Regions from separate parts of the Bacillus sp. LQ01 genome, predicted to be linked through region 1. Evidence: riboswitches for the same ligand, from Rfam matches in the RefSeq annotation. Region 1 holds a riboswitch; the other holds the start of a gene.

What was found. A riboswitch is a leader RNA that binds a small molecule or an ion and turns the genes downstream of it on or off. The one in region 1 is predicted to bind FMN.
Region 2: another riboswitch for FMN. It lies ahead of AC22L0_RS03850 (ECF transporter S component); the one in region 1 lies ahead of ribD (bifunctional diaminohydroxyphosphoribosylaminopyrimidine deaminase/5-amino-6-(5-phosphoribosylamino)uracil reductase RibD).

Annotation. Positions count from the first base shown of each region.
Region 1 covers NZ_JBYEZL010000002.1:714,728-731,029, forward strand. Annotated here, with positions in the region: gene bioB (biotin synthase) at 1-610, shown strand, start outside; gene AC22L0_RS16155 (hypothetical protein) at 792-1,112, shown strand; gene ribH (6,7-dimethyl-8-ribityllumazine synthase) at 1,135-1,596, opposite strand; gene ribBA (bifunctional 3,4-dihydroxy-2-butanone 4-phosphate synthase/GTP cyclohydrolase II) at 1,615-2,808, opposite strand; gene ribE (riboflavin synthase subunit alpha) at 2,821-3,465, opposite strand; gene ribD (bifunctional diaminohydroxyphosphoribosylaminopyrimidine deaminase/5-amino-6-(5-phosphoribosylamino)uracil reductase RibD) at 3,447-4,559, opposite strand; FMN riboswitch at 4,865-5,008, opposite strand; gene AC22L0_RS16180 (CDGSH iron-sulfur domain-containing protein) at 5,199-5,405, opposite strand; gene AC22L0_RS16185 (DUF2552 family protein) at 5,693-5,938, shown strand; gene AC22L0_RS16190 (alpha/beta hydrolase) at 5,948-6,874, opposite strand; gene AC22L0_RS16195 (GNAT family N-acetyltransferase) at 6,956-7,438, shown strand; gene AC22L0_RS16200 (LacI family DNA-binding transcriptional regulator) at 7,538-8,401, shown strand; gene AC22L0_RS16205 (Na+/H+ antiporter family protein) at 8,426-9,745, opposite strand; gene AC22L0_RS16210 (alpha/beta fold hydrolase) at 9,877-10,875, opposite strand; gene AC22L0_RS16215 (ribbon-helix-helix domain-containing protein) at 10,997-11,473, shown strand; gene AC22L0_RS16220 (bifunctional metallophosphatase/5'-nucleotidase) at 11,599-13,188, opposite strand; gene AC22L0_RS16225 (YqkE family protein) at 13,390-13,653, shown strand; gene AC22L0_RS16230 (GrpB family protein) at 13,720-14,244, shown strand; gene AC22L0_RS16235 (aldo/keto reductase) at 14,372-15,199, shown strand; gene AC22L0_RS16240 (aldo/keto reductase) at 15,257-16,171, opposite strand; gene mciZ (Z-ring formation inhibitor MciZ) at 16,264-16,302, opposite strand, start outside.
Region 2 covers NZ_JBYEZL010000001.1:697,293-713,594, forward strand. Annotated here, with positions in the region: gene AC22L0_RS03780 (YpuI family protein) at 1-182, shown strand, start outside; gene AC22L0_RS03785 (superoxide dismutase) at 288-1,202, shown strand; gene AC22L0_RS03790 (D-alanyl-D-alanine carboxypeptidase family protein) at 1,315-2,439, shown strand; gene spmA (spore maturation protein SpmA) at 2,432-3,028, shown strand; gene spmB (spore maturation protein SpmB) at 3,025-3,555, shown strand; gene rluB (23S rRNA pseudouridine(2605) synthase RluB) at 3,845-4,573, shown strand; gene resA (thiol-disulfide oxidoreductase ResA) at 4,680-5,201, shown strand; gene resB (cytochrome c biogenesis protein ResB) at 5,323-6,948, shown strand; gene resC (cytochrome c biogenesis protein ResC) at 6,963-8,120, shown strand; gene resD (DNA-binding response regulator ResD) at 8,424-9,140, shown strand; gene resE (sensor histidine kinase ResE) at 9,140-10,915, shown strand; gene AC22L0_RS03835 (cob(I)yrinic acid a,c-diamide adenosyltransferase) at 11,052-11,633, shown strand; gene AC22L0_RS03840 (peptidoglycan DD-metalloendopeptidase family protein) at 11,718-12,332, shown strand; gene AC22L0_RS03845 (hypothetical protein) at 12,497-13,183, opposite strand; FMN riboswitch at 13,434-13,573, shown strand; gene AC22L0_RS03850 (ECF transporter S component) at 13,736-14,314, shown strand; gene AC22L0_RS03855 (ferredoxin) at 14,436-14,684, opposite strand; gene AC22L0_RS03860 (YpbB family protein) at 14,983-16,044, shown strand; gene recQ (ATP-dependent DNA helicase RecQ) at 16,034-16,302, shown strand, end outside.

The sequences.
Region 1 (16,302 bases):
CGTAATTGGAGCAGTTAAGGAAATTTGTGAAACGACAGACTTGAAGATTTGTTGTTGTTTAGGTTTCTTAAATGAAGATCAAGCAGGACGTTTAGCGGAAGCAGGCGTGCACCGTTATAACCACAACTTAAATACACATGCAAATAATTACGATAGTATTTGTTCAACTCATACGTATGATGATCGTGTTGATACAGTTCAAAAAGCAAAACAAGCTGGTATTTCACCATGCTCTGGAGCGATTTTTGGCATGGGAGAAACAATTGAAGAGCGTGCTGAAATTGCATTTGAATTACAACGTATAGATGCAGATTCTATCCCTTGTAATTTCCTTGTTGCTGTAAAGGGGACACCTCTTGAAGGGCAAAAAGAGTTAACGCCAGTAGAATGTTTAAAAGTACTTGCAATGATGCGTTTTGTAAACCCAACAAAAGAAATTCGTATTTCAGGAGGACGTGAAATCAATTTACGTTCTGTACAGCCAATCGGTTTATTTGCAGCAAATTCTATTTTTGTCGGGGACTACTTAACGACAGCTGGACAAGAGCCGACTGCGGACTGGGGTATGATTGCAGATTTAGGATTTGAGATTGAAGAATGTGCATTATAAGATAGATGAAAAAGCAAACTTGTAAAAGAGTTTGCTTTTTTGTAAATAAAATGTAATAAATAGTTGTGAACGCTTGATACTATTGGTTTTTGAGCGAAAAAAAGAATTTTTGTGGACGAATTTTCCAAGCCCTAGTTGTACATAGTAAATATGTAATTTATATTGGGTTGGAGGATTTTACATGTACAAATACATATTAGCGATTATGACTTGTTTAATTTTAATAAAAGCAATAAGTTCTGATCCAGTTAAGGCTGCCGAAAATCCTGAACAAAAAGAGATGCAACAAAGAATCGAACAACACTTTCGAACGAAAGCTGAACATTTTGGATTGAAAACGGAAGGAAAAGATTTAAAGGAAGTTAGAAAAGAAATTACTATTATAGAAGAAGCGAAAAAAAGAGAGAATGTATGGAGAACAGCACAAGCTCTTCATATAAAAACAGAAGGAAAAACGATGAATGAATTAATAAAAGATGTACAAAAAAAGGTGAAAAAATAAAAAGAGGCCGCAGCCTCTTTTTTTATGCCCATTGTTTTGATAAGTGAGCCATTTCAATTGCAGCAACAGCTGATTCATATCCTTTATTACCAGCTTTCGTACCTGCGCGTTCAATCGCTTGTTCAATTGTTTCTGTCGTTAATACGCCGAAAATAACTGGGATGTCCATTTGTAGTGATAAAGACGCAACACCTTTTGCTACTTCATTACAAACGTAATCGTAGTGAGTTGTAGCACCTCGGATTACAGTACCTAGTGTAATAACAGCATCATACTTTCCGCTACTAGCCATCTTTTTAGCGATTAAAGGAATTTCAAATGCACCAGGAACCCAAGCAACATCAATATCATTTTCTTCTACACCGTGACGCTTTAATCCGTCTAAAGCGCCGCCAAGTAACTTACTTGTAATAAATTCGTTAAAACGTCCAACAACAACTCCAACTTTTAATCCTGTACCAACTAAATGACCTTCGAATACCATAATAAATCTCTCCTTTAATTATAAGTTTAGTAAGTGTCCTAATTTATTTACTTTCGTTTGTAAATACGATTTATTCTCTTCTTTTGCCGGCATTTGCAACGGTACACGCTCGACTACTTCTAAATCGTAACCTTGTAAGCCAGCAATTTTTCTTGGGTTATTCGTTAATAATCGTAAGCTTTGTAAACCTAAATCTTTTAATATTTGAGCACCGATACCGTAATCACGAAGATCAGCAGGGAAGCCGAGTTTTTCATTTGCTTCTACAGTATCGAATCCTTCTTCTTGTAATTTATAAGCGCGAAGCTTATTAAGAAGCCCAATGCCTCTTCCTTCTTGTCTCATATAAAGAAGAACACCTTTTCCTTCACGCTCAATTTGAGCAAGTGCTGCATGGAGTTGTGGTCCGCAATCGCAGCGATGTGAACCGAATACATCTCCTGTTAAGCATTCAGAATGAACACGTACAAGTACCGGTTCACCTGTTGAAATATCACCTTTTACAAGTGCGATATGTTCTTTCGTATCTAATGAGTTAGAATAGCCAATTGCGTGGAAAGTACCGAAATCTGTAGGTAATGTAATTTCCACTTCTCTCGTCACAAGTGTTTCATGATGGCGGCGATAAGCAATTAAATCTTCTATTGTAATCATTTTTATATCAAATTGTTTTGCACATTCTATTAAATCAGGTACACGTGCCATCGTGCCGTCCTCATTTATAATCTCGCAAATAACTCCAGCTGGTTCGGCACCGCATAGCTTTGCTAAATCAACAGCAGCTTCTGTATGACCTGCACGACGCAGGACACCGCCTTCTTTCGCAATTAATGGAAAGATATGTCCAGGCCGATTAAAATCAGTGCTTTTTGATGCAGGGTTTAACAATTCTTGTATCGTAGTTGCACGTTCGTGAGCACTAATCCCTGTTGTTGTAGAGACATGGTCAATGCTCACTGTAAACGCAGTATGATGTGAATCTGTATTATGAGATACCATTGGTTCTAATTGTAGACGTTCTGCGTACCCTGCTGTAATCGGTACACAAACGAGACCACGGCCATGTGTAATCATAAAATTAATTGTTTCTGGTGTAATGTACTCTGCTAAAGCAATAAAATCGCCTTCATTTTCTCGGTTTTCATCATCACATACGATAACGACTTTACCTTGTTTTAAATCTTCTAGAGCTTCTTCAATACGATGAAACATTGTGCTTCCCCCTTATAGAAATCCGTTTTCTTGTAAAAAGCTTTCAGTCATTGAACCTACTCGTTTTGTAGGTTTAGTAATAAAGCGTTCGATATATTTACCAATCATGTCACACTCAATGTTTACGATATCTCCGGCATTTTTTTCTCCAATGACAGACTCGCTTACTGTGTGCGGGATGAGTGAAATCGTTATGGAAGATTCGTCTATATCAAATATCGTTAAACTCGTTCCATCAACAGCAATGGACCCTTTCTGCAAACAATAGCGCAGCAGTTCATCAGAAATTGCTATTTTGTAATAGACGGCATTGTAATGTTGTTTTTTATTTAAAATTGTTCCGATGCCATCAATATGTCCTGAAACGAAATGTCCACCGAATCGTCCATTTGCAGCCATTGCTCGCTCTAAATTTACTTTAGAGTGCGGTTTAAGCATGCGAAGTGATGTCGACTGCATCGTTTCAGGCATTGCATCAACTGTAAATGAAGTAGTTGTAAAGCTTGTTACAGTTAAGCAAATACCGTTAACCGCGATACTATCGCCTAAGTGAACATCCGATAAAATTTTCTTTGCATGAATCGTTAATTTCATCGCTTCTCCGCTTTGTTGCATGTTTGCTATCGTTCCTAATTCTTCTACAATTCCTGTAAACATTCCGTCACCTCGTTTCGGGCATTCGCAACGATTTTTATATCATCACCAATTTGTTTCATCTCTTGAATTTTCAAGGAAAGCGCATCTTGTAATTTTGAAAAACCATTTCCTCCAAATAAAGTAGGAGCATCTTTCCCACCAATTAATTTCGGGCTTATATAGGTTACAATTTCATTAAAATTGTTTGTTTTTAAGAAACTTGCATGAATCGATTGGCCACCTTCAACGAATAGAGAAAGAATTTGTTTCTCTCCAAGAAAGGAAAGAAGGTCCGCGATTTCTATATACTTCGTTTCCATTTGGAATATAGTTATATTTTTAGATTCATAAGAAGATATTTTCTCTTTCTTTACATCCTTACCGACAATAATCCATGTTGGTGCTAAACCATCTGTTATAACATGAGAAGATGGTGGCGTTCGTAAATGGGGATCTAAAACAACGCGAATAGGATGTTTCCCACCATTTGGAATTCTTGTTGTTAAATGAGGATTATCAGCTATAACTGTATTCACTCCAACAAGAATTGCATCATGTGTATGGCGATATTGGTGAACATCAGCACGTGCTTCTTCACCTGTAATCCACTTACTTTCACCAGTTACAGTTGCTGTCTTTCCATCTAAGCTCATCGCTGTTTTGATTGTTACAAAAGGGCGTTTCGTTTTCATGTAGTGAAAAAAGTAGCGATTTAATAAAACTGCTTCTGCTTCAAGAACACCGGTAGTTACTTCAATTCTAGCTTCTTCTAATCTTCTTTTTCCGTTACCAGAAACGAGCGGATTACAATCGAGAGTAGCAATTACAACACGCTTAACTCCTTTTTCGATGAGCAATTCACAACAAGGTGGTGTTTTTCCAAAGTGGCTACACGGTTCCAGTGTTACATAAACGGTAGCGTCTTTGGCGTTTTGACCAGCCATTTGAAGGGCATAAACTTCTGCGTGTTCTTCACCAGCTCGTAAATGAGCCCCCATACCAACGATGTTTCCATCTTTTACAACAACAGCACCAACCATAGGATTTGGACTTGTTTGTCCTGATGTCCCTTCTGCTAACTGCAGGGCAATCCTCATATATTCTTGATCTGTCATTTTCTTCACCTCTCCTAAAAAAATCAAAAAACCCCAAGGATTTAATATCCTTGGGGTTTGGGAGACGTGATTTCTAGAAATATAGTTTGAATACGAAAGCATAGGAAAGAAACCTAACGATAATTGATATTTCTGCATAAGGAAAAAACCTAGCAAAATATCGAATTTTTAAACGCTAGTTGTCTCTTTTTATTTCAGTATAAAAAATAAGTATAGAAAATTAAACATATATAAAGAATCAAAATGAATCTTTAAAAATATGCATACTGAAATAAAAGTGTATTCACTATATAAAAAACTAGAAACATATCCTTCTCCCATCCAGACTATACTGTCGGCCCTAGAGTTTCACTAGATCCACCGTTTTCGAGTTGAAAACGGGTCACGGACTTAGAAGTTTTCACTTCATCACCGCCGGTTGGGAATTTCACCCGACCCCGAAGGATGCTGTTTGCTCAAATTATAGCACAAAAAAAATAAAAGGCTAGTAAAAAATATTCGAATGTGAAGAATTGTGTGAAAATATATGCAGGCTGGAATGGAAATAAAAGTATTAGAAATGTTGTAAAGAGAAGGGGTATAACGGAGTTGCTAAAAAGAAAAAACATGCACAAAAAAATGTGCATGTCACATGTAAAATTATTCTGCCTCTGGTGCTCTAACAACAGACTCGAATTTACCTTTATGCGAAGCGTCGCAATAAGGCATATTTTTTGATAAACCACACCGGCATAAAGAAAATGCCGGTTTTGCTGGGAATACATTCCCTTGTGAGTCGACTAATTCCACGTCCCCTGTAACGCGAAAAGAGCCATTATCATTTACTTTAATTTGTACTTTTGCCAACGTTATCCCTCCTTCCCAAACGCTTAATTTCATCATATAATCAAGGGAGGTGCTTGGCAATATAAAGTGAAACTTTAATTAGTGGGGGAGGCATCCCCACTAATTATTAGTTGAACCAATCGGGCTTTTAGGGGCAGTAAAACTCCCACCTAACTTCTTTGTTTCAGCCGAATTTTGAGGTGGGAGTTTTACTGCCCGCAAATAGCGGAGAAAAAAGAGCACTTTGTTTGAGAAAGAAGAGAGTGTTATAATAGTTTTCATAACTGACTAGAGTAAGGTGACGAGAGATGGATAAACAATTACATACATTACGAAACATTGCAAATGAGCGCACGTGGGCATCATTTTTGAATGATAATCATCCATATAGTTTGTTACATTGGTCCATTGCAGGTGTAGGGCAAGAGGCAAAGGATGTTTGGTTACTTCAAGATGAAGTAACATTTCAAACGACAGAATTCCCAACGTTAGATGATGCAATGCAATGGATTTCTGAAAATATGGAACAAGTTACAGACGTTTTAGCGCAATAAAAAACAGGCTTATGCAAGCCTGTTTTTTGTTTCTTTCACATATGTGTTTAAAAATTGATCGACGGCTGCTTCGTACTCTTCTTTATTTTCGTTATAAGAGCAAGCGTGTGCACCGTGTTCTGCAATATAAAGCTGCTTATTATTTTCTTTCGCTTCATATAACGCTTTTGTCATATCAGCTAAAATATAGTCGTCATCTTTACTATGAATAAAGAGAACGGGATTGTTAATGTTTTTTATACAGTCGATTGGTGAAACTTCACGAATTGTATAACCGTCACGAACTTTCAAAAATGCGTTTGCTAAAGGTAATAAAGGCCATTTTGGTAAATGGAATTCAACCTTTAAACGGTGCTGTAATTGTCCGTGAAAATCAGAGAAAGGACAATCTGCAATATAGAAATCAGCACCATCTTCTACAAGTCCTGCGTATTGAAGAAGTGTTGCAGCTCCCATAGATTCACCATGAATACCAAGTGTAATATTGGTGCCAAAACGGTTTTTTAGCCAGTCAACTACGGATTTTAAATCATGTTTTTCATAGTATCCATAGCTTGTTGTTTTTCCGCCAGTTTTACCATGACGACGATGATCGTAAATGAGGACGTTATATCCTCTTTTTAAGAATAAGTTTGCATATTTTACAGAGTTTATTTTATTTACAGTTACACCGTGGCAAAAAACCATAAACTTATTGGTGGAATGACCAGCAGGAATGTAATATCCGTGAAGGTCGTATCCAAATTGTGAAGGGATATGAATTTCTTCTTTATGAAGAGCATCAAAATCTTCTATACGAAAATGTTTTTTCGTTTCTCTTTCGAGTACTTCTTCCTCTGTTTTTTTCTTTAAGTACATCACTTTATTTGTAAAGAAAATCCCAAGGGCAGTTATTGCACCTAGTATAGTAAACAATGCTGCAAAAAAACGTTTCATACTTTACCTCATCCTCCAAATACCGTTACATGTGATACACTTATATTGTATCACAATGATATAAAAGGGGAGAAATAGGAAATGCTGCATATACAAAAAATTACGCCAGCGATGAAAGAAACAATCCGAATGTTCATGTGTGAGAACTGGGGAAGTTCATTGATGGTTTCACGTGGTAAGGGACATCAGTTAGAAGAGTTGCCAGGATTTGTTGCGCTCTCAGATGACAGAATAATCGGAATTATAACGTATGAAGTGACCAGAAATATGTGCGAAATTGTATCGCTAGATAGCTTTGAAGAAAGAAAAGGAATAGGGACGAAACTTGTGGATTGTGTATTACAAGTTGCAGAAGAAGAACGGTGCAGACAGGTTTGGCTTATTACAACTAATGATAATATGAATGCGTTACGATTTTACCAAAAACGTAATTTTGTAATGACTAATTTATATGTGAATGCGGTAGAGGAGGCACGAAAAATAAAGAAAGAAATTCCACGTATTGGATATGATAATATCCCAATTTTACATGAAATTCAGTTGGAGTATCGTTTAGTGAAATGATGTAACAATTTTCAGAAATATGAGTTATTAATCTTGACGGATAGTTTAATTTAGGTTACCGTAAAATTGTAATCTATTACCATATTAAGGGGTGACGATGTGGCAACTATACGTGATGTTGCAAAATTGGCAGGTGTTTCAGTCGCAACCGTTTCACGAGTTATTAATGAAAAAGGATACGTTCATGAGGACACAGTAAAACAAGTAAAGGAAGCAATTGAAGAATTACGTTATAGGCCAAACAGTGCAGCGAAGCCACTATTTAAAGAGGATTCAACGATAATTGCATTACTTGTAGATAATTTATGTAACCAATCAAACATCACTTTGCTACATTGTATTGAGGAAATAGCATATAAAGAAGGTTATCAAATCATTATTTGTAATATAGAGAATAAAGATAGATACATACATATGCTGAAGCAAAATAACATTGCAGGTGTTATTTTGACAAGAGCAGTTTTTAAAAGTGTAGGAAAAATTCCATTTCCGTTTGTTGTGATCGATGAGCAACAATCACATGGAAATTATTATGAAAGTGGACAGAGAGCTGTTTCTTTATTAAAAGAGAAAGGGTGTCACTTTCTTGCATATTTCGGTGAGGGAGAAGAAAGTGAAGAAATGGAAGATCATATAGCAGGGTTTTTAGACGCTGTTTGGGATGAAGGAATCTCTTATCGAGAAGAATGTGTACAAGGGTATACAAATAAACAATTTATTACATTATTGCAAAACAATCCGTATGTAGATGGAATTGTAGCCTCAAGTGATCAGATTGCTATTGAGTTAATTCGGTCAGCGAGATTTCTAAATATACATATACCAGATAAATTAAAAATTGTTGGACCGAATGGGAGTATAGAGTGTGAATGGATAGGTTCATCACTACCGACAATTGAAAACTATGTCAGAGATAATGGAAAAGTAGCTTTTCAACAATTAAAAGGAAAAATAAAAAAGTAAAAGGTGCGTTTTATACGCACCTTTTTATAATGTAATTGCGGCAATAAAGCCAAATATAAGTAACGGTATATTGTAATGTAGAAAAGTGGGTACACATGTATCCCATATATGATGGTGCTGACCATCAGCATTTAAACCGGATGTTGGTCCAAGGGTACTATCCGATGCTGGAGATCCTGCGTCACCTAGTGCTCCGGCTGTACCGATAATTGCAATTGTGGCCATTGGACTAAATCCAAGCTGAATGCAAAGAGGTACAAAAATGGTTGTTAAGATAGGGATGGTTGAAAAGGATGAACCAATTCCCATCGTAACGAGAAGTCCAATAACGAGCATAAGAAATGCAGCGAGTGGTTTGTTATTTCCGATTATATGTGCACTCGTTTGCACCAGAGATTCAACATGTCCTGTTTTTCGAAGAACAGCGCCGAATCCAGCGGCAGCAATCATAACAAAGCCAATGAAGGACATCATACGCATTCCGCTTGTTAATATCGCATCTGCTTCTTTAAGTGGTAGACTGCCACTAACTGATAAGACGATAATACCTGCTAAAGCACCGAAAATCATTGATTCGGTTGTTAATTGAACAGTTAATGTAGCAATAATAGATAATAACCCGAAAGTAATGCTACGTTTTGTATAGGGAACGATTTCATTTTCGGTAGTATGAATTTGTTCTGTTTCATACGTACGAGGTTTTCGGTACGTAATGAATACCGCTACACATAATCCAATAATCATACCGATTGCTGGAATAGTCATTGCTTTTGGAATAAGTGCGACATCAAATGTAAGACCGCTTTGCGCAGCGTTGGTTTGCAATACGTCATGATAAATTTTTCCGAACCCTGCAGGGATCCACATATAAGGAGTAATCAATCCAAATGTAATAATACATGTGACAAGTCTGCGATCCACTTTCAGCTCAGTTAATACTTTTAAAAGTGCTGGAATTAAGATGGGGATGAAAGCAATGTGAACAGGAATCACATTTTGTGAGAAACAAGCCATCATTAAAATAATGAATAAAATAAGTACCTTAGAATAAACTTGTTTTTTCGTGTCTTGTTCATTGCCAATCCATTTTAATGCAGTTTGAATCATAGCATCTGGAAGTCCTGTTTTGGAAAGGGAAATAGCGAAACCACCAAGCATTGCATAACTTAAAGCGATTGGAGCACTGTTTCCAAGACCAGTTGTAAAAGTGTTAATCGTTTCTGAAATACCGAGTCCGCCGATAAGTCCGCCTGTTAAAGCTCCAACAATGATGGCGACAATGACCTGGACACGTAACAAACTAAGCAATAGCATAATTGCTACTGCGACGAGTACAGCGTTCATAATAAATGTAATCTCCCTAAATTTTTATTCTGTTAAGACAAGTACATATGAAACATTTTGCTATGTTTATACATACTTGCGACATATTATTATAAAATGTTTTCTATGAAATGTAAAAGAGCCTTTTGTTACTAATGCTGAAAAGCTAGCTCTTGTTTAATTGATTGCAAAGAATTGGCGAATAATTCTGGTTCTTCTAGATCAGGAGAATGTGCTGAGTTTGGGAACCAAATCATCTTTTTTATAGGCGCTTCAATAATATCGCAATATTCCTGAACGAGTGCATAAGGAGTTTGATAATCATAGCGACCAGAACAAAAATAAACTGGAATAGATAAACTTGAGATAGAAGAAAAGAAATCGATTGTCAGCATTTCTTCCCATAAAACGCCAGATTTTAAATTTCCTGCGAGAAACTTGAACCAATCTAATAGCGTGTACTCAGGAGAAAAGAAACCTTTTCGTATGAAAGAAAAGGAAGATCCATTTTGGATTGCGCCTCCGAATGTGCCAAGCCACTTTCTTTGAATAATGAGACGTCTCGTATCTAAAAATGGTGGCTTTCCTAATTTTAAAAGGGAAGCTAATGCTTTTTTATGATTATGTTTTTTTGCAGAACGAATTAAATGTTGATATAGCAATTCTTCATTTTGTTTCATATGTACAATTTGCCCAATACCGATGTAAGCCTCAATATACTTTGGATATTGATGTGCTATGTTAAGCCCAATGATACTTCCCCAAGAATGACCAGCGAGAAATAGTTTTTGTTTGTTGAACCTTTTAAGTACATATTGAATCACTTCTTTTGCATCGGAAACGAATTGTTCGATTGTGAAATTTGCTCCGAAATCTTTCATTGAAAAGGATTTACCAGCCCCGCGCTGATCCCAATTAATAACAATAAATTGCTTCTCTAATTCTTTTTGAAAATGGCGAATAAATCCGATTTGTGCCATCCCAGGTCCGCCGTGACAGCATAATAAAATAGGTTGCTCTACGTTTTGTCCACGCATAAGGAGAGTTTGTTTTCGATTATTAATCATAACGCTTTCTATCGTAGCGATACTGTTAGGAATGAGTTGTTTGTTTTCATTATAGAACTGAGGGGTGTAGCTACGAAAAAGCATATTGAAAACCTCCTTTTGTGAAATCGTATGAATCGCACAGGCTATTCATTTTGCATATACTGTTAGAAAATCATTGTAACATACCATACTAGTGTCATTTCAACACGGGAGGAGGGAAATTGTGACGATTGGAGAAATTATAGATGGTTTAAATAGACGTGAACCCATCGCTATTATAGCAAAACGTCTTGAAATAAGCCCGTATACATTATCGAAGAAATTAAGATTGATTGGATACGAATATGATGGAGAGCAGAAGAAACGTATTTTTGTAGGAGATGGAGAAGAACCACGTCACTTACAACTCCAAGAAGCGACCGCCCTTCAATATGAGAAAACAGATTATCAATTGTTAATTTATGAGCAATTACAAAGCATTTATGAATTATTAAGAAAAAGAGAAGAAGTAATTGTACCAATTATGAGTAAAAGTACAGAGAAGAAGAGACGAACCTTTTCTATTAATACAGAAATATTATCACAATTGGACCTTATATCAGAATCGAAAGGAATTCAAAAATCTAAACTTGTAGAAGAGGCGTTGCACCAATTTTTACAGCAATATGAAGTTGACAAAACATCACATTTTGATAACTAAAGAAAAGGATACTATGTTCATTGGAAGAACGAGTATCCTTTTTATGATGTATATTACGTATAAAATAGAGGATCAGTATAAATCCTTTATGGCGTGAAAAATGAAATTTATTATTAGAGAAACACTTAATTTACTTTTTGAATTCTTCCATCAATAACTGGCTGAATTGGTTCTTTTAATTGTTTTACGTAATCGACTAACGCTTCAAAGTCGTTTGGACCAGTTTCTGCATTTTTACCATTTTTAAATGATACGAATCCGTCACCGCCAGAAGCTAAGAAGGCATTTGCAACTACGCTATACATTTTAGATGGAGATAATTCTTCTCCGTTTGTTAAACGTATATTTGTAACTTTTTCACCGTTTGGTTTATTTGCATCCCACGTATATTGAATACCTGAAATTTGAAGCATTCTTGTTGTTCCTTTTTGCCATTGCTGATTTAAAATATCGCGAATGTCTTGACCTGTTAAATCTACTTTAATTAATTGATTTCCAAAAGGTTGAATGCCGTATAACTCACCCCACGTAATATCACCAGCATCTAAGTCATTACGAATGCCACCAGGATTCATGAGGGCGATTTGAGTTTGCATCGTTTGACGCTGAGCATCGGCAACTAAATTTCCAAGAGTGGACTCACCAGCATCATTTTGTTTACGGTCGATAGGTGCTGTAGATTTTCCGACTACTTCATTTACAAGTGGTGCAATTTTTTCTTTATATTGATCTAGTTTTTTCTTTACTTGTTTATCAGGTTCTACACCTTCATGATACGTTGTAACAACTTCAGCTTTTTTCTTTACAATATCCTTTGTTTTACGATCAATTGTTACATCCACGTCTGAGAAAGCCGTTCCGTATGAATTTGCTTGGACAATTAGTTTATTATTTACTGTACCATTTACATACGTATGACTATGTCCACCGAAAATAACATCAACTTCTGGGTCTGTTTCATTTGCAATTCGAGTAAGATCGCCATTTGTTACCCCAGACTCATCGGTTGTTCCACCGACATGAGCAAGAACGACGATAGATTTAACGCCGAGACGTTTTAATTGTTGTGTTGATTTATTAATTGCTTCTACTTCATCAGTAATTTGTACATTGTTAAGCATCGTAGGCATAACGACATTTGGTGTATCAGTTGTAACAACCCCAATGAATCCTACAGGAACACCATCTACCATTTTTACAGTAAACGGTGGTAAAAATAAGCGGCCAGTTGATTTGTTGTAGAAGTTAGCAGCTACATAGGGGAAGTTAGCCCCTTTGAAATTCCCTGTTTTTTCATGATATCCACCGTAAATGAGGCGTTGCATTTCATCAATACCTTCATCAAATTCATGGTTTCCGATTGTACCGACATCAAATTTTAAGTCATTTAAAAATTCAATTGTCGGTTCATCTTGTAATAATGCTGAAACTGGTGGACTAGCTCCGACGATATCACCAGCATGTACGAGAAGTGTATTAGGGTTTTGTTTTTTACGTTCTTTTAAATAAGTAGCTAAGTAATCAGCGCCACCAGCTTCTTTATTATTGATTTTTTTAACAGTATCTAGTTGTCCATGGAAATCATTAATACCAAGCATTTGTACGTCTATGTAGCGGTTTTGTTCAGTTGGATTCTGAGATGGGGGAGCGGCAAATACGCTTGAAAAAGTAATGGTGCTTAAAACAGCAACGGCAGGAATAATTTTTTTCCACATAATATAATTCTCCTTTTTTTATAATCTGACATCATACGACATAATTTTAATAGATTCATAGGATTATAGCTACATAAAAAATTAGTCTTTTCGAAAAATTAACATATTTACAAAAAGTGAATAATAGAGTGAAGACCTTTTTTTATTGTCGATTTCATCGTGTATCTACTATAATGGAGAAAAAAGTAAAAGGTGAGTAGCATGAAGAAAAAGAAACAAAGACAAATACAAAGACAATCACAAGTGAATCAACCGAAGAAAGAAATACTTACATTAGGCGATCAATTAAATGATTCACTCATGCAACAATTAAAGAGTAAGAAGAAAGAGTTGCAAGTGAGGGAAGAGGAAAAAGAGGCAGCTGAACTGGAAAGAAAGCGCCAAGAACAAAAAGAACGTGAAAAGAATAAATCATTTGAAGAACTGCTAAGTGAAAGTAACCTTACTTGGAAAGACTTTAAATAATAAAAAATGATCAGTGGTATTTCACTGATCATTTTTTGACGAGCTTGTAAGAAAAGGGGAGTTAGAATGAGAAAAATTGTCGTTGTTCCACATGAAAACCATTGGAGTGAAAAATTTCAAATGGAGGCTGAAAGATTAAAGTCAGCGATGCCAGAAACGGTAAAAATTCATCATATTGGAAGTACGTCAGTGCCTGGACTAGCAGCTAAACCTATTATTGATATGATCATGGAAGTAGAAAATATCGAAAGAGTAGATGGGTGGAATGAACGATTTATAGAGCTTGGTTACATCGTAAAAGGGGAAAATGGTATTTCAAGACGCCGATATTTTATTCATGGAACTGAAGAAAAACGTTCGTATCATTTACACGTGTTTGAAAAAGGAAATCCAGAGATTGTAAGGCATTTAGCGTTTCGTGATTATATGATGGCTCATTGTGAAGAAGCAGAGGCATATGCAACCTTAAAGAGAGAATTAGCCGAAAAGTATACATATGATGGCACGTTATATACGGAAGGGAAAAATGAGTTTGTGCGCAATGTGGATGAAAAAGCGAAAGAATGGAGAGAAAATAACTTAAATGAATGAGTTCACGTTATTTTTTAGCTATATAAAAGTGTTATGTAAACTGTACGTATGTTTTGACTTTTGGGATGAATCTTGTTGAAATAAAGTTGTGGCTTATAAAAAATGTAACAATGAAAGGGAGACGACTGTGCATATTCCAACAACTACACTTCATAATGGCGTGAAAATGCCGATGATTGGTCTAGGCGTATATAAAGCGAAAGAAGGAGACGAAGTAAAGCAAGCAGTAAAAACAGCGTTAGAAGTTGGATACCGTTCGATTGATACAGCAACTGTATATGAAAATGAAAGCGGTGTCGGAGAGGCGATACGTGAATCAGGAATTCCAAGAGAAGATATATTTATAACAACAAAAGTATGGAACGACGATCAAGGATATGAGGAGACACTCGAGGCGTTTGAAAAGAGTTTAAAAAAATTACAAATGGACTATGTAGATTTATATTTAATACATTGGCCGGTAAGAGGGAAGTATGTTGATACGTACCGAGCTTTGGAGAAATTGTATGAAGAAGGTAAAGTGCGCGCGATTGGTGTTTCTAATTTTCATAAACATCATTTAGAACTATTATTACCAAATTGCAAAGTGAAGCCGATGGTAAACCAAGTGGAACTTCATCCGATGTTGACGCAATTTGAGTTGCGCAATTATTGTCAAGATGAGCAAATTCAAATGGAAGCATGGAGTCCGTTAATGAGGGGCGGAGAAGTATTCCAGCATCCAATCATTCAGGCTATTGCTAACAAATATGAAAAAACACCTGCACAAGTTATATTAAGGTGGGATATTCAAAGCGGAATTGTTACAATTCCTAAATCTGTTACACCATCTCGTATTGAAGAAAACTTTACTATTTTTGATTTTGCACTAACTGAAGAAGAGATACGTCAAATTAACACGTTGAATCGTGATTTACATGTAGGAACGAATCCTGATAAATATGATACGTTATAAAAAAGACTGTCTCCTAATACTGGAGACAGTCTTCTGTTTATCGGTAATTCGATATTTTTAACGATGCAAAGCATATGTGTCATATTTAACAATCTTTTGAAGTTGTATATATTCTTCTTTCGTTAAAGGTAACTGTTGGCTAGCTCGTATATTTTCCTGTAATTGTTGAAGCGAGCTTGCACCAGGTATAACAGCTGCAACAGTCTTATTATGTAAGCAATATTGAATAGCTGTTCCTGTTAAAGAGCGTTCTCCAATCGTTTCTTTTACACTCGCTAGAGTTGTATGTAATTCATCGTAAGAATAAGAGAGATAATCCTTTTCCTTTACTCTTTCTATTTTTATTGCATTGTTGTCAGTTAAAATTCCTTTTGCAAGTGGCCCGCGGGCAATGACGCTAATTTGGTGTTCATTCAGAAGGGGAAACCATTCTTCTGGACGACGATTTAAAAGGCTATATTCCATTAGTACACTAACGATGTTTGAGCGTTTTGCATACTCACGAACGACATTTGGGCGTATAGAAGAAATACCATAATGGCGAATAATACCTTCCTTTTTCAATTCTTCAAAAGCTTCAATTGTTTCATCTATTGGATCTTCAATCGTTCCCCCATGAAGTTGGTAAAGATCAATATAATCAGTTTGAAGTCTACGTAAACTTTCCTTTACTTCAGTTTTTATGTAAGCTTTAGAAGGATCCCAAGACCAGCCATTTTTTTCTTCTGTCCAACGATTTCCAACTTTCGTTGTAAGAACAATTTGGTCTCTTCTTCCCTTCAAGGCTTTTCCAACAAATTCTTCATTTAATCCGTAATCATATAAATCTGCTGTATCAAAAAAATTAATTCCTAAATCGATTGCTTCATCGATAATATGCATAGCTTCTGTTTCAGATGTACCGAGAGACATACAGCCAAGGCCCATTTCTGTAACAAACAAATCTGAGTTTCCTAATTGACGTTTTTTCATAGGTCAACCTCCTTACCTTTATTGTACGAGAGGGAAAAGAGGTTGACAAACGTTTACTTTTCGCTGCGCATTAACTGCCCGTAAAAGCATGATTAATGTTTCACTTTATTTGCTGTAATCCACTCTTGTAC
Region 2 (16,302 bases), on a different contig from region 1:
ATCATTGGTATGAAAATAGTCGGTCTGCATATACAGGGAAAAATTCTATCGTTTTTCAACAAACACCACCTGCATCTTTGGAGCAAGTGATGAAGAGTTTAGAAGGTAAATTTCAATTGATGCGTGAAGAACTAGAATATTATGAGACGGATTATCAGACAAAGATGTTGCACAAATATTGATTGAGGAAAAGAAGCTAAGGTTACTTAGCTTCTTTTCCTTTTGTACAGTTATATAAGGGATTTTCATTGAATATAGTTAAGTGGATAGCATTAGGGAGGTGCAACATGAATCAGCAAGGTGTATTTACAGATTACTTTCATGAAGTAGAAAATTGGTGTGAAAGTGTTCTTCACGTATTAGATAGCCGCGCAATGGAAGTGTATGATGTCCATATGCTTGCCTATAAAATTCAGACGTTATTAGAGCGTATGAAAGAGCATGAGTATGAAACAGATGCAGAGTTTATGTATGAAATAAGCGATGATGTAGAACATATTCAGCATCACTTGCAGGAAGTATTTATGCAAGAAGAAGAGGAATATGAATTATATGAAAGAGGGGATAGTGAACGAGCTGTCCCGATTGGAGGACATACACTCCCGCCATTACCTTATCCGTATAATGCATTAGAACCGTATATTTCTAAAGAAATTATGATGTTACATCATGATAAACATCATCGGAGTTACGTGGAAGGGTTAAATAAAGCAGAGAAGATGATGGAAGAAGCGAGAAAAACAAATAAATTTGATTTAATTAAGCATTGGGAAAGGGAAGCGGCTTTTCATGGGTCAGGTCATTACTTACACACGATATTTTGGAATAACATGAAAAAAGACGGTGGTGGAAGTCCAAGAGGAGCTTTTTCACAACAAATTGAACAAGATTTTGGGAGCTTTTTACGTTTCCAAAAACATTTTACAGAAGCGGCCTCTAAAGTAGAAGGTTCAGGCTGGGCAATTCTCGTTTGGGTACCCCGGTCTGGAAGGTTAGAAATTTTGCAAAGTACACTTCATCAATTATTTACACAATGGGATACGATACCGCTCCTTGTACTAGATGTCTGGGAACATGCGTATTATTTACAATACCAAAATCGAAAAGATGAATATATTAAAAACTGGTGGAATGTTGTAAATTGGCCTGATGTAGAAAAAAGGTTTGAAACTGCGAAACAAATTGAATGGACACCATATTAGACGCAAATTCTCTGCGTCTTTTTTAATGGAAGTAGAAGGAAGATTTCGTTCATATTTTAAAAGGCCAAGCATACACTTGTACAAAAAGTGCCAAAAGGACGTGGGGGGAAATATGAGACGAATTTGTGTAATCATTACGCTTCTTATGATGTATGCAAGCGTTATGCCGATTCCTACATATGCAAAGATGAACAGCAATGTCAGTGCTCGAAATGCTGTATTAATGGAGCAACAGTCTGGTCGTGTATTATACGGAAAAGCAGAACATGAGCCTCAAAAAATTGCTAGTATAACAAAAATTATGACCGCCTTATTAGCTGCTGAATCAGGGAAGATGAAAGAAATGGTATCAGTTAGTAATGAAGCGGTGAGGGTGGAAGGATCGGCAATCTATTTAAAGCCTGGACAAAAAGTGAAGTTAGAAGATTTAGTATACGGACTCATGCTTAGATCTGGTAATGACGCAGCGCAAGTAATTGCTGAAAGTGTGGGTGGGAGTATAGATGGATTCGTATATTTAATGAATCAAAAAGCGAAAGAAATTGGAATGAAAGATACGCACTTCTCAAACCCTCATGGCTTAGATGGAGATGGATCACATTATTCGTCGGCTTACGATATGGCATTATTAACGAAATATGCAATGGGAAACGAGACATTTAAGAAAATCTTTGGAACCAAAACATATAAATCAGATTCTTGGGATTACCCGTGGAAAAATAAACATAAGCTGGTAACGTCTTATTATGAATTTGCAACAGGAGGAAAAACAGGCTTTACGAAGAAAGCTGGGCGAACGCTTGTGACAACGGCATCAAAAGATGGACTAGATTTAATTGTCGTAACTTTGAGTGCCTCTAGTGATTGGGATGATCATATGAATTTGTTTGATAAAGGTTTTGAACGTTTCAAACAAACGAAAGTTTTAGGACAAGGAGCAATTGCTGAAATAAATGAAAAGAAGTATGCCAACCATGTTTATACGAAAAATAGTTTTTCGGTACCGTTAACTGAAGAAGAAAAAAAGAACGTAGTATTAAAAGTTGAACTCCATAAAAGTATAAAACTTACGGATGGAGTAAAGGTTGGGAAGACAGACATTTATGTTGGTAATGAAAAAGTTGGAGAACGGAATTTATTTTATAGTAAACGGAAGTTAGTAGCTACAACGGGACTTTACTGGAATAATGTGAAAGAAATTTTTTCTTACATGATAGGTGTTGGGAACGATGGTTAATCTCGTATGGGTAGCGATGGCTGTCATTGGGATTGTATACGCCATGATAAATGGCACGATGGAAGAAGTGAATAAAGCTGTATTTGACGGAGCAAAAGATGCGGTAACGATTTGTATAGGACTTATTAGTGTTTTAGTATTTTGGCTCGGTTTAATGAAAATTGCAGAGGAAGCCGGATTGTTAAAAAAATTAGTTACACTTTTTATGCCGATAGTAAAAAGGTTGTTTCCAGAAATACCAAAGGATCATCCGTCTATGGGATTTATTCTATCAAATATGATGGCAAACTTTTTTGGTCTAGGTAATGCAGCAACCCCTCTTGGTATTAAAGCGATGGAACAACTGAAAGAGTTAAATGGAGGAAAGGATTCGGCGAGCCGTTCTATGGTGACGTTTCTAGCATTAAATACATCAGCCATTACATTAATTCCTACGACAGTCATTTCCATTCGAATGACGTATGAATCAGCGAATCCTACTGAAATTGTTGGGGTAACATTTATTGCACAAGTACTTTCTATGATTGGAGCAATTTGGATTGACCGCTATTTTTACCGAAGAAGGAGTAGAAAGGGGCGGAAAAAATGAGTATTGTAAATACAATTTCCTTATGGGTAATTCCTTGTGTAATTGGTTTTATCCTTTTATATGGCACAATAAAGAAAGTACCGACGTATGAATCGTTCGTTGAGGGAGGAAAAGAAGGGATTCAAATTGCAATTTCCATCTTACCGTTTATGGTTGGAATGCTTGTGTCTATTTCTATATTCCGGTCTTCAGGTGCATTAGACGCAATGATATCGGTAATGAAGCCAATGTTAGATTTGATCCATGTTCCAGCAGAAATTGTTCCACTAGCACTTATACGCCCTATTTCAGGCTCTGCTGGTTTAAGTATTACGACCGATTTAATTGCCACATATGGGCCAGATTCGTTTATTGGGAGATTGGCTTCTACGATGCAAGGGAGTACAGATACGACTTTCTATATTTTAACTGTATATTTTGGAGCGGTTGGGATCAGAAAAATGGGGGATGCACTAAAAGTAGGACTTTTTGCAGATTTAATCGGGATTATATGCTCAATTGTGTTCGTTTCTTTATTGTTTCAGTAATACTATTCATTTTTTACGCTATTTCGCTTATAATACGTATACGACCACTATTAAGGTGTAGCTTAATAGTGGTTTTTTTATGTGGTATTTTTGACAAAATGATGAACTTTTATTGTGAGAAATATGAAAAATATGGACAATAATAAAGGGTAAAAACATGATTTGACCTTTATATGTTTATTATCATCGCTATGTTGTTTAAGTAAGATGAAGCGAATAGCCGTAAAGCGTATGCGGTTGCCAAGTCTTTCTAATGTAAGGTAAGATAAATTCGAGGTGAAAAAAAGAAATGGAACGATTACAAAAAGTGATTGCGCAAGCAGGTATTGCATCGAGAAGAAAGGCTGAGGAATTAATTCAGCAAGGAAAAGTGAAAGTTAATGGAAAAATAGTGAAGGAGTTAGGGACAAAAGTAACTCCTCAAGATAAAGTAGAAGTAAATAACATCCCTCTTGAAAAAGAAGAACCTGTTTATTTTTTACTATATAAACCAACTGGCGTAATTTCAAGTGTATCAGACGATAAAGGAAGAAGTGTTGTAACGGACTTTTTCCCGGAAATTACACAACGTTTATTCCCAATCGGACGCTTAGATTATGATACGTCTGGCGTATTATTAATGACAAACGATGGGGACTTCGCAAACGTATTAATGCATCCTAGATATAAAGTTGAAAAAACATATGTTGCAAAAATAAAAGGGCCATTAACAGGTGAGAAAATTCGCATGTTAGAACGCGGTGTTACGTTAGAAGACGGTAAAACAGCACCAGCACGTGTGAAAATTATTTCTTGGGACAAGCGTAAAGAAATGGCTATTGTACAATTAACAATTCATGAAGGACGTAATCGTCAAGTACGTCGTATGTTTGAAGCGTTAGACTGTAAAGTAGTGAAATTAAAACGTGAACGTTATGCTTTCTTAGAAGTAGGAAGCCTGCGACCTGGTGATGCGAGAGAATTGACACCACATGAGGTGAAACAATTACGCGCGCTTGCTTCTACAAAGCCAAGATAAGCTATAGAGTTAAAAATTCACCAGTGGAGTGCTCTGCTGGTGATTTATTCAATACAACATTTACAGAAGATAATACATAACATTTATCGAGGAGAGGAGAAGTAATATGAAGAAAAATCGCTTATTATTTCGCGTTATTATTCTACTCATTTTATGTGGTGCTGTAGGATTTACCCTTTATCAAGGATTCTTTGCTAATAAAGAGAAAATGCAAATCGGAAAAGAAGCACCTAACTTTGTTGTGACGGATTTAGAAGGGAAGAAAATTGAACTAAAAGATTTAAAGGGAAAAGGTGTATTTTTAAACTTTTGGGGCACGTGGTGTAAACCTTGTGAAAAAGAAATGCCTTATATGAATGAATTATATCCAAAGTATAAAGAAAAAGGTGTTGAAATCATAGCGTTAGATGCAGATGAAACGGATATTGCAGTAAAGAACTTTGTGAACCAGTATGGTTTGAAATTCCCAGTTGCCATTGATAAAGGACAAAAGATTATAGGAACATATGGAGTAGGTCCATTACCGACAAGCTTTTTGATTGATAAAGATGGAAAAGTAGTGGAGCAAATTATAGGTGAACAAACGAAAGAACAGTTAGAAGGGTATTTAAAGAAAATTACTCCGTAATAAAGAAAGCCTTTACATAAGGGGTGCGTGTCTATAGTGCCTCTGGTTTAAAGATTCTGAGTATTGCGGTAACTTGAGGTTAGAATATACAATAGTACATATAGATACAGGGGCGGTGAGAGTGTTGAAAGAAATTAAATGTGAATGTGGACATGTTAATCCGATAGGAACCGTTTTTTGTGAAGCTTGCGGGAAACCATTTGAAAGCAATGAAAATACAAAACTATTGGATATGCGCTATGAGGGGAGTGCACGGAGATCTCTCACGCAGACAAAAACGATAATCGATAAAATTTGGAGCTTTTTCTCTTCTGTAAAAGTGGGTGTATGGCTAATCGTAATAACTTTAGCTGCATCAGCGATAGGAACTATTTTTCCGCAAGAAATGTACATAACTCCAGGGATTGCACCAGCTGAATATTATAAACAAGAATACGGATTTTTAGGACAATTATACTATCAATTAGGGTTTAATAATTTATACGGTTCATGGTGGTATATGATTTTGATTGCTTCTATCGGTATTTCACTTGTGATATGTAGTTTAGACCGTGTTATTCCACTTTATAAAGCTTTAAAAAAGCAAGGCGTAAAAAGACATCCTAGCTTTTTAAAGAGACAGAGATTATATGGGACTGGTACACCGCAAGAAGGTGACCTGGAAAGAGTGCAAAAGAATTTAAAGAAAAGAAACTATAACGTGAAAGTGGAAGACGGAAACGTTTTAGCAGAAAAGGGACGCTTCTCGCGTTGGGGTCCATATGTAAATCATATCGGTCTTATTATCTTTTTATTCGGTGCGATGCTTCGTTTTTTACCGAGTATGTACGTAGACGAAGCACTTTGGTTACGTGACGGTGAAACGAAAGAGATACCAGGGACGGATGGACAATACTACTTAAAAAACGAGAAATTTATAAAAGAAGTTTATGATAAAAGTAAGGACAAGGAAGTTTTTGATGAAGCGATTGATCGTGTAGGCGATAAAATGATTGCGAAAAACTTCCAAACGAATGCCGTATTATATAAAGCAGTAGGAGAAAATATAGCAGGACAAAAACCGAAATTAGAAAAAGTAAAAGAAGCGGAAATTCGAGTGAATGAACCACTGAAATTTGATCAATTTGCAGTGTATCAAGTGGATTATAAAGAAAGTGAATTTAAAAGTATGTCCTTTAACTTACAAAATAAAGAAAATAATCAAAAGTGGGGACCGATTAAAGTAGATTTAACGAATCCTAAGGAAAAATATGATTTAGGAACTGGTTATTCTCTAGAACTATTAAGCTATTTTCCTGATTTTTATTTTGATGAGAATGGAAAACCAAATACGAAAACGAAATTACCAAACAATCCTGCATTTGTATTTAAAATGTTTACACCTGAAACACCAGATGGTGAAGTGAGTTTTGTTGGTATTCAGCAAAATATAGAACCAGATGGAAACAACAAATATAAAATGTCGTTTGCAGGTGTTGAAATGCAAAATGCAACAGCACTTACTGTAAGAAAAGATTTAACGCTTTGGATTCTCGGCATTGGAGGATTTATATTTATGGTTGGTGTCATTCAAGGTATGTATTGGAATCATCGCCGTATTTGGATACAACGTGTTAATGATGAATGGTGGATTGCAGGGCATACAAATAAAAATTGGTTCGGTTTAAAGAAAGATATTGAAAGAGTAATAGAAGGTACAGCAATTCCACAGCCAAATGATAAAGTAATTGATAAAAAAATTAGTTAAGGTGGGGAAACGATATGGTGCAAATAAGTAGTAACTTTCTCTTTACCGCATTTATTTTATATTTAATTGCGACTCTATTTTTTGGGGGAGCCATTAAAGAAAAGGGTCATAAATGGGCAAATGTAGGAATAACGATTACAATTTTAGGGTTTATAGCACAAACAGTATATTTTGTTACAAGGTGGATTGCATCAGGGCATGCGCCAGTTAGTAACTTTTTTGAATTCGGTACATTTTTCGGCATGATGCTTGTAGGAGCATTTATTGTCATGTATTTTATGTACCGTGTAAGCATAATCGGACTATTTGCATTACCAGTTGCGCTTTTATTAATTGCCTATGCAAGTATGTTTCCGAGGGAAATATCTCCGCTTATTCCATCTTTAAAAAGTAATTGGTTACATATTCACGTGACGACTGCAGCAGCAGGACAAGCCATTTTAGCGATTAGTTTTATTACAGGCGTTATGTATTTATTGAAAAATGTAGATCAATCGACGAGAAGTAAACGTACATTTTGGCTAGAGACGGTAGTATTTACACTTGTTTGTACAGTTGGATTTATTGGAGTAACAACGGTATTTTCTAGTATGAAATATGAAGCGAAGTTTCAATGGATTGATAAAAATGAACAACAACTGGAAATGAAGTACAATCTTCCGGCTTTAGTTGGACCGCATGAAGGGAAGTTACTGACAGAAAATAAATTAGAACCGGCAGTTGAAGTTCCAGCAATTGTAAATGCAAAAAAATTAAATACTGTTATTTGGTCAGTGTTAGTTGGAACATTACTGTATATTGTATTAAGACTCGTTTTACGGAAGCGAGTATCGGCGGCACTTCAGCCGTTAGTAAAGAATACGAATAGTGATCTACTAGATGAAATCGGATATCGATCTATTGCAATTGGATTCCCAGTTTTCACATTAGGTGCATTAATTTTTGCGATGATTTGGGCTCAAATAGCGTGGACGCGCTTTTGGGGCTGGGATCCGAAAGAGGTTTGGGCACTTATAACGTGGCTCTTTTATGCTGCAGTACTACATTTACGATTATCTAAAGGGTGGCATGGGGAGAAATCAGCTTGGCTTGCAGTAATTGGTTTTGCAATCATTATGTTTAACTTTATTGTAGTAAACTTAATTATTGCCGGTTTACATTCATATGCATAGAGAAATAAAATAGGAGAGTGCATGTCACTTTCCTATTTTATTTTTGTCAACTTTTCTTCTTTTTTGAGAAAAACATGACAAAGTAGCGGTTGATTTTGTAAAATGATGTCGAGGACATTATATACAGTTCAAAAAAAATACATAGTTTTGGAAAAAAATTGAACAAAATTTATTATTCTTGTGAAGCATAATATGGGAAGTGAAACATTTAGAAGATTGCTTAAATAAACGAGAATAGCGCAACATAATAGTTAAAGAAGGGTAGGTGTGAACCGCTGAGGTGAGAGTACGCAGCGGGTAGAGATGGAAAATGAATCAAGAATTTTAATTGTAGATGATGAGGATCGTATTCGTCGTTTATTGAAAATGTACTTAGAAAGAGAACAATATACGATTGAAGAAGCAGATAATGGTGATACAGCTTTAGAAATGGCGTTGCAAAATGATTACGATTTAATCTTATTAGATCTTATGATGCCTGGTAAAGATGGCATTGAAGTATGTAAAGGGGTTCGTGAGAAGAAAGCGACACCAATTATTATGCTGACAGCAAAAGGTGAAGAAGTAAATAGAGTACAAGGATTTGAAGTTGGAACAGATGATTATATTGTAAAGCCGTTTAGTCCACGTGAGGTCGTGCTACGTGTGAAAGCGGTATTACGTCGTGCTGTACCAACAACATTCTTTACACAAGATACAACGACAAAAGATGTTACTGTATTCCCTCACTTAACAATTGATAACGATGCACACCGTGTTACTGCAGATGGCAATGAAGTAAACTTAACGCCGAAAGAATATGAGTTACTATTATTTTTAGCGAAAGCTCCTGATAAAGTATTCGATCGTGAGCAGCTGTTAAAAGAAGTATGGCAATATGAATTCTTCGGAGATTTACGTACAGTTGATACACATGTAAAGCGTTTACGTGAGAAGTTAAGCAAAAAATCACCAGATGCAGCGAAAATGATTGTTACTGTTTGGGGTGTAGGTTACAAATTTGAGGTTGTGAACGACTGATGCTTTGGAGAAGTGTAGTAGGGAAGTTATGGATGACCATATTACTTCTCGTTTCGTTTGTTCTTGGATTTGTTGCGATTTTACTTTCACAATTTTTTAGAACGTATTATGTTGATATGAGTGAAAATAGACTTCAAAAAGTCGCAACAAGTGTTACGGAATTAATTGAAGAAGGTGCCGATGTAAAAACGATTGAGAACATCGCGTACAAATTCTCTGATCCACTTTCAAGGATTATTATTGTAGAAGATGGCAAGGAAATCTCTTCTTCACCGAAACAAGAAGGGTTAGTCACCCTTACAATGGATAATTTAAAAGAAGATAAAGAATTAGCCGCTGTTTTTACGGACAAAAAAGAAATTAAGAACAACATTAGAAAAGCTTCTGATAGTAGAAAGAATAAAAGCACTGAAAATGATATTGTGATCGTTGGGAAACCAGTGCAATCAAAAAATCAAAGCGCAGTGTTCGTATATGAATCTTTACAAGTGCCAATAAAAGATATGGAGAGAACGACTGATTTCATTTTCTTAGCCGCTGGGATTGCGATTATATTAACAACTTTCTTTGCGTTCTTCTTATCTACTCGGATTACAGCACCGCTTCGTAAAATGCGTGAGGTTGCTTTTGAAGTGTCACGTGGGAAATTTGATGCAAAGGCTCCTATGGTATCTCAGGACGAAATTGGTGAGCTGGCAACGGCCTTAAATCAAATGGGTAAACAGTTGAAGTTTAATATGAATGCTTTGCAGCAAGAAAAAGAACAGTTAGCTAGTATTTTGAGTAGTATGGCAGATGGAGTTATTACGTTAAATCAAGAAGGTGAAGTCGTAGTTATTAATCCACCGGCTGAACATTTCTTACAAGTTTGGCAAGAAGAAAAAGAGATAGAGTTAAGTAAAAAATTACCTTCTGAACTTGTGGAACTATTCCATCTCGTTGTAGAAAGCGAGCAACAACAAGTTGTTGAAATTAATTTACAAAAAGGGAACTATGTAGTTCTTATGACACCACTTTACAATCAAACGAAAATTCGTGGGGCTGTAGCGGTACTGCGAGATATGACGGAAGAACGTCGTCTTGAGAAAATGCGTCAAGACTTTATTGCGAATGTATCACATGAACTTCGTACACCGATGGTCATGCTGCAAGGGTATAGTGAAGCGATTTTAGATGATATTGTGCAAACGAAAGAGGAAATAGATGAGTTTGTTCAAATCATTTATGATGAATCCGTTCGTTTAGGTAAACTTGTAAATGAATTGTTAGATTTAGCTCGTATGGAAAGCGGTCACGTAGAGTTACATATTGGTGAAGTGGACATACATCCGTTTGTGGAAAAAATTGGTCGTAAATTCCAAGGGATTGCAAAGGATAAAGAAGTTGAACTAACAGTTGATTTCCGGAATCAGATTGAAGAATATGCGTTTGATGCAGATCGGATGGAACAAGTGTTGACGAATTTGATTGATAACGCAATTCGTCATACGAATGCGGGTGGACATGTAACGCTTGTAATTGATACGAAAAATAATGGCCTCATTTTTGAAGTACAAGATTCGGGTGTAGGCATTCCAGAAGAGGATATTCCATTTTTATTTGATCGTTTCTATAAAGCTGATAAAGCAAGAACACGTGGGAAAAAGGGTGGAACAGGACTCGGGCTTGCAATTGCGAAAAATATTGTTCAAGGCCATGACGGTAAAATTTCTGTATCAAGTGTTGTTGGAGAAGGAACTACATTCTCTGTATATTTACCGAATCGTATAATTTAGATATGCTTTTTTAAAGTTGATAATGAATAAAGTTCTGCTGTTTTTTATTTTTTTGTAAACTCAATTAAATAAAGAATGGTAGAACTTTTTTCTATCTTGGTCGAATTAAAAATAACAAGAGAGGTGCTGTGAAGAAATGAAATTATATACAAAAACAGGAGATAAAGGAACGACAAGTGTAATAGGTGGCAGGGTTGATAAAGATGATATCCGTGTGGAAGCGTATGGAACAATAGACGAGGCAAATTCTCATATTGGATATGCAATGACTAAGGTTCAAGGCAAGGCTTTTAGAGATATTTACAATGAGCTCGAAAATATTCAACATGAACTATTTGATTGCGGAGGAGACTTGGCAATAGTGGAACAAAAAATTCCTTATAAAGTGACAATTGAGATGGTTGAAAGTTTAGAAAGAAAGATTGATTTATATATAGAAGAAGCCACGCCATTAGAACGCTTTATTTTGCCAGGTGGTAGCGAGGCGGCGGCTACTATTCATATTGCACGTACTGTTGTAAGGAGAGCAGAACGCTCTATAGTATCATTGCAAAAAGAAGTGAAAATAAATGAAGTTGTCTTAAAGTATGTAAATAGATTATCTGATTATTTGTTTGCGATAGCTCGAGTAATAAATGCCCGATTACAAGTGAAAGATGTGGAGTATAACCGTAGTGCATTAGTTTTTCGTGATAAGAAAGAGAAGGAAGTGGAGTAATTCACTTTCTTTTTTTGTATACTTTTTTCTGTAATATACCAAAATAGAGAAGGTATGGTGGTAATTAGAAAACGGAGGATGTATATGAAAGTTTTAAAATGCGGCGTCATGTTATTGAGTATACTGTTTGTATCTCAATTACATGTTTATGCAGAGGAAAATCGATGGACATGGCCTGTTGAAGGTCAGATAAGTGATTATTTTGGGACAAGGCATGGAAAACACTATGGTATTGATGTAGCTGCGCCGATTGGAACGCCTGTGGCAGCTATTCAAGATGGTAGGGTAACGAAGTCTTATTATTCAAGTAGTTATGGAAATGTTGTATTTATTAAACACGGAGAATATGAGGCTGTATATGCACATTTAAATAAGAGATATGTGGGGCAGGGAGATTATATTTCCAAAGGAGAAAAAATTGGAGAAGTAGGGAACACGGGAGAATCGCGAGGTGCACACTTACATCTAGAACTTCATCAAGGAAGATGGACGATGGCGAAAAAGAATGCGATGAACCCATTGCTTGTTTTAAATGAACAAAGAAATGAAGTTGTTTCTTCATCATTATATGTCGTACAAAAAGGGGATACTTTAGTTAGTATTGCACGGAAATTTAGTATGACACTTAAGGAAATTAAAGAAAAAAATGGATTGCAGCAAGAGCTAATTTATCCTAATCAACAATTATATGTTAAGTGAAGGAAACATCTCAAAAATTAAACTTTGAACAAATTTATGTTCTTCTTAAATAAGGTTCAATGTAAATGAAATTATATGGGCGCTTTTGCTAGAACTATTGAGTGAATTAGAGCATCTATATCTAAAAGAAAACCGTCCCAAAATTTATTTTGGGACGGCTTCTTTTACCAAAAAATAAAGACACATATAAATCCAGAAATAGCTAAATAGCTATATAAGTAAAAAACTTTTGTTCTTGTTTTCTCTTTTGTTCGAAACAGTACGATAGTCGGTTCAATTAAACCGATTGTCAAACAAAGTAGGCCAAGAAGCATACAACCAATCGAGATAGAATACAGGGCGATTTGTGGTGCTTGAAATGGAATCATCCATTTTAATAAAAATGCAATAAGTGCAGTGTAACAAATACTACCGATGTATTTATTCAGTGGTGTATTAGAACGAAAACCAGGAAGTTTTTTTAAGAAAGAGCGGGAAACAACTTCTGTTTGTAAAGATGTATGCTCTTCAATAATTTTTTGAGCTTCTTTTCCTTTTTGAAAAAGAGATAAGATCCAATTTCGCTCACCCTGAAAAATAAATTGAGAAGTTGTCAAATAGTGATCAATCTTCACTTTATTCCAACTCTTCCACGGATGACGCTCACACAATTTTAATTTACTTTCTGTTTTTTTATCATACTGATAAATACTGATGCCATCTTCATCGAAAGTAGCATAGTATGTCTCGTTTGAGAATGTGCCTAAATCAATTGGGCAGTAGAAAAGTAATTCTTTTTTTAAGTAAAAGTATTCTTTTCTTAAGTTTTTTTTCATTGCTTCTCGAATAGAATGTCTCTTGTCTTTTTTCATGACATTTCCTCCATAACTCAGAAAATGTTCTTATCTTAACAATTCAATATCTTATCACTTTTAATTATATATGACTAGGTAATTCAAAAGAGAAATGCCGAATAATAAAAAATATGGATTGTATTGTAAAATATCTCGCAATTTATTTTTTTTGTTACGAAAAATAAATAACTAATTTTAAATAAGTTACAATTTTTTAGTTCACAATGTTATGAGGTTGTTGTATAATGAAGGGGAAAATAGAATATCGGTCTATCTTCGGGGCAGGGTGAAAATCCCGACCGGCGGTGATGAACTATTTATGATTTTGTTCTAAGCCCGCGAGCCGTTAAGGCAGGATTTGGTGTGATTCCAAAGCCGACAGTATAGTCTGGATGGGAGAAGATGGAGGTTCAAGCGTTCAAAAAAGATATGGATTTGAACGTCTGTTTGATGTGCCTTAAATTCTCCCTTTGTGTAAAACACAAAGGGTTTTTTCGTTCTATGAAAAAATAGGCATAGCAGAACCTTTCCACTTTCCATGAGATGATCGATGGAAAAGGAGAGAGAAAGATGAAACAAAAAAACAGTGTAGTGCAGATGGTGAGTGTAGCGATGCTAAGTAGTATTGCATATTTACTAATGATGTTAGATTTTCCGTTCCCAGGGCTTCCGCCATTTTTGAAAATTGATTTTAGTGATGTACCAGCTCTAATTGCAGCAATTATCTTTGGACCAGTAGCAGGAGTGATTGTAGAGGCGATAAAGAACATTTTACATTACGGGATTCAAGGAAGTTTAACGGGAGTACCAGTTGGAGAGATTGCAAACTTTATTGCAGGATGCTTATTTATTGGACCAGCAGCTTTCTTATTTAGAAAGTATCGTACTGTGAAGAGTTTAACTACAGGATTAATGCTAGGGACAATTACAATGGCACTTATTATGAGTGTATTAAACTACATCATCATATTCCCGGCTTACACTTGGTTTTTAAATTCACCGGCTATGTCTAGCGAAGCTATAAGAACAACGGTTGTAACGGCAATCTTACCATTTAATTTAATTAAAGGGATTGTTGTAACAATTGTATTTGTAGCATTATTCTCACGCCTGAAAGTATGGGTGTTTGCAAAAATGAAAAATGCATAATATATATTAAAACCATTAGTAGTGTGAAACTACTAATGGTTTTTTATTAAGGAAAATAAAATTTAGATACAAAAAATGCCCCTCATCAATATGAGGGGCATTTTTTGAAGTTAATAAAAGACTATTCGAATTTTAAAGCGTCTCCGTCGAATGATTCGTCAGCAACTTTAATTGAGTCAGTTGGACAGCCTTCGAATGCATCCATCATATCTTCAATTAATACATCTGGAATTTCAACGATACCTTGGTTATCATCTAATGTTACAAATGCAATACCTTCATCATCATAGTCATAAATGTCTGGTGCAGCAGCGCCACAAGCACCACATGCAATACAAGTATCTTTATCAACGATTGTATATTTTGCCATCTTTTTTCCCTCCTGATAATATGTATGTGAAAAGCTCGCCATAAAAATTATAACCTTATTGTAAAACGGTTTGTAAAACTTTTCAACATAAAATTATAATGATAATGCTTATCAATTAGAGTGTCAACTTATTTTTGAATTATGTCATAAGATTTTCAAAATACGTAAATATGATTTCGTTTGATACAATAGAATATATACAAGTATATAGTTCTTATATGATAAGTTTAATGAGCGAAAGTAGATAGTGTAATTGTACTGAAAAGAATGAAGTTAAGATTGGAAGGTGGAAGCGGTCATGCAAATACAATATACTTTGTTGCATTGTTTAAAACAATTGAATGGTGAAAGAACCGTTTCTTCTATTTATTATTTACTAAAGGGCAAACGTTCTTCGCAAACTTTACAAGATGGAAATATGTTCCGAATTTCTTTTTTGTTCGGAATATACAAATCATTGAATAGAAATGACTATGATGGTGAAGTTGCAAAGTTGTTGCAAGCGAATTTTATTCAAGAAATACATGAAAATACATATGTGTTAACACCTACGGGTAAAATGCAGTTACATAAATGGGAGGAAGTTTATGCTTTTCCGGCGCATTTGCATGGTTTACATTATGGTGAATTAGGTGAAACATTTTGGAAAAGATTATCATTAATTATTCAAACTATATCAAATTTACAACAGAATAATACGAAGTTTATCCCAATTCAGCAAGATACAGAAATAATGATGTGGGTGAAACGTTTTCTAACAGGAATACCATATAAGAGAAGTGAGTTGGCGAGAAAACTATGGACGGAAGTATATAATCTTTTAGAAAAGAGCAATACGATAGAAGCGACGATTGTAACATATCGACTAACGGGTTATGAACGTATTGGTTGTACATTGCAACAATTAGCAGAAATTACGAAACAAGATATATTCAGGGTGTATTTTTTATTTTGGGGTACAATGCATTTCTTTATACAAGAAGTTCGTGATAAAGAAAATGAATTTCCACTATTAGCTGAAATTATATCTTATCCAAATGAAAGAGCTGAATTATTTAGTTTATCGACGAAAAAAACATATAATTTTTGGAGACAAGGACGTTCTTTAGAAGAAATAGCGACGATTCGGAATTTAAAGGTTGCAACGATAGAAGATCATTTTGTTGAAATTGCTTTGCGAGAAAAAGATTTTTCTATTGAAATGTTTATGGAAAAAGAAAAGATAGACAAAGTAATAAAAGTAATTGAAGCATTGCAAACGCGGAAGTTACGTGTTTTGAAACAAGCGGTTGGAGAAGATATCTCTTATTTTGAAGTTCGTCTTGTATTAGCGCGGATGGAGGGTGTAAATGAAACTTGAAGAATATTTATATAAGTGGTTTGGATATTCTGAATTTCGTCCAGGTCAAAAAGGAGTTATTACAGATTTATTAGAAGGAAAAGATGTGATAGCAATGCTTCCGACTGGAAGAGGGAAATCTATGTGCTATCAGTTTCCGGGGCTTATGCGAGAAGGAACAGTGCTTGTTGTATCACCGTTATTATCTTTAATGGAAGATCAAGTAACACAATTAAAGTATGTTGTGAAAAACCGAGTAATAGCATTTAATAGTTTTCG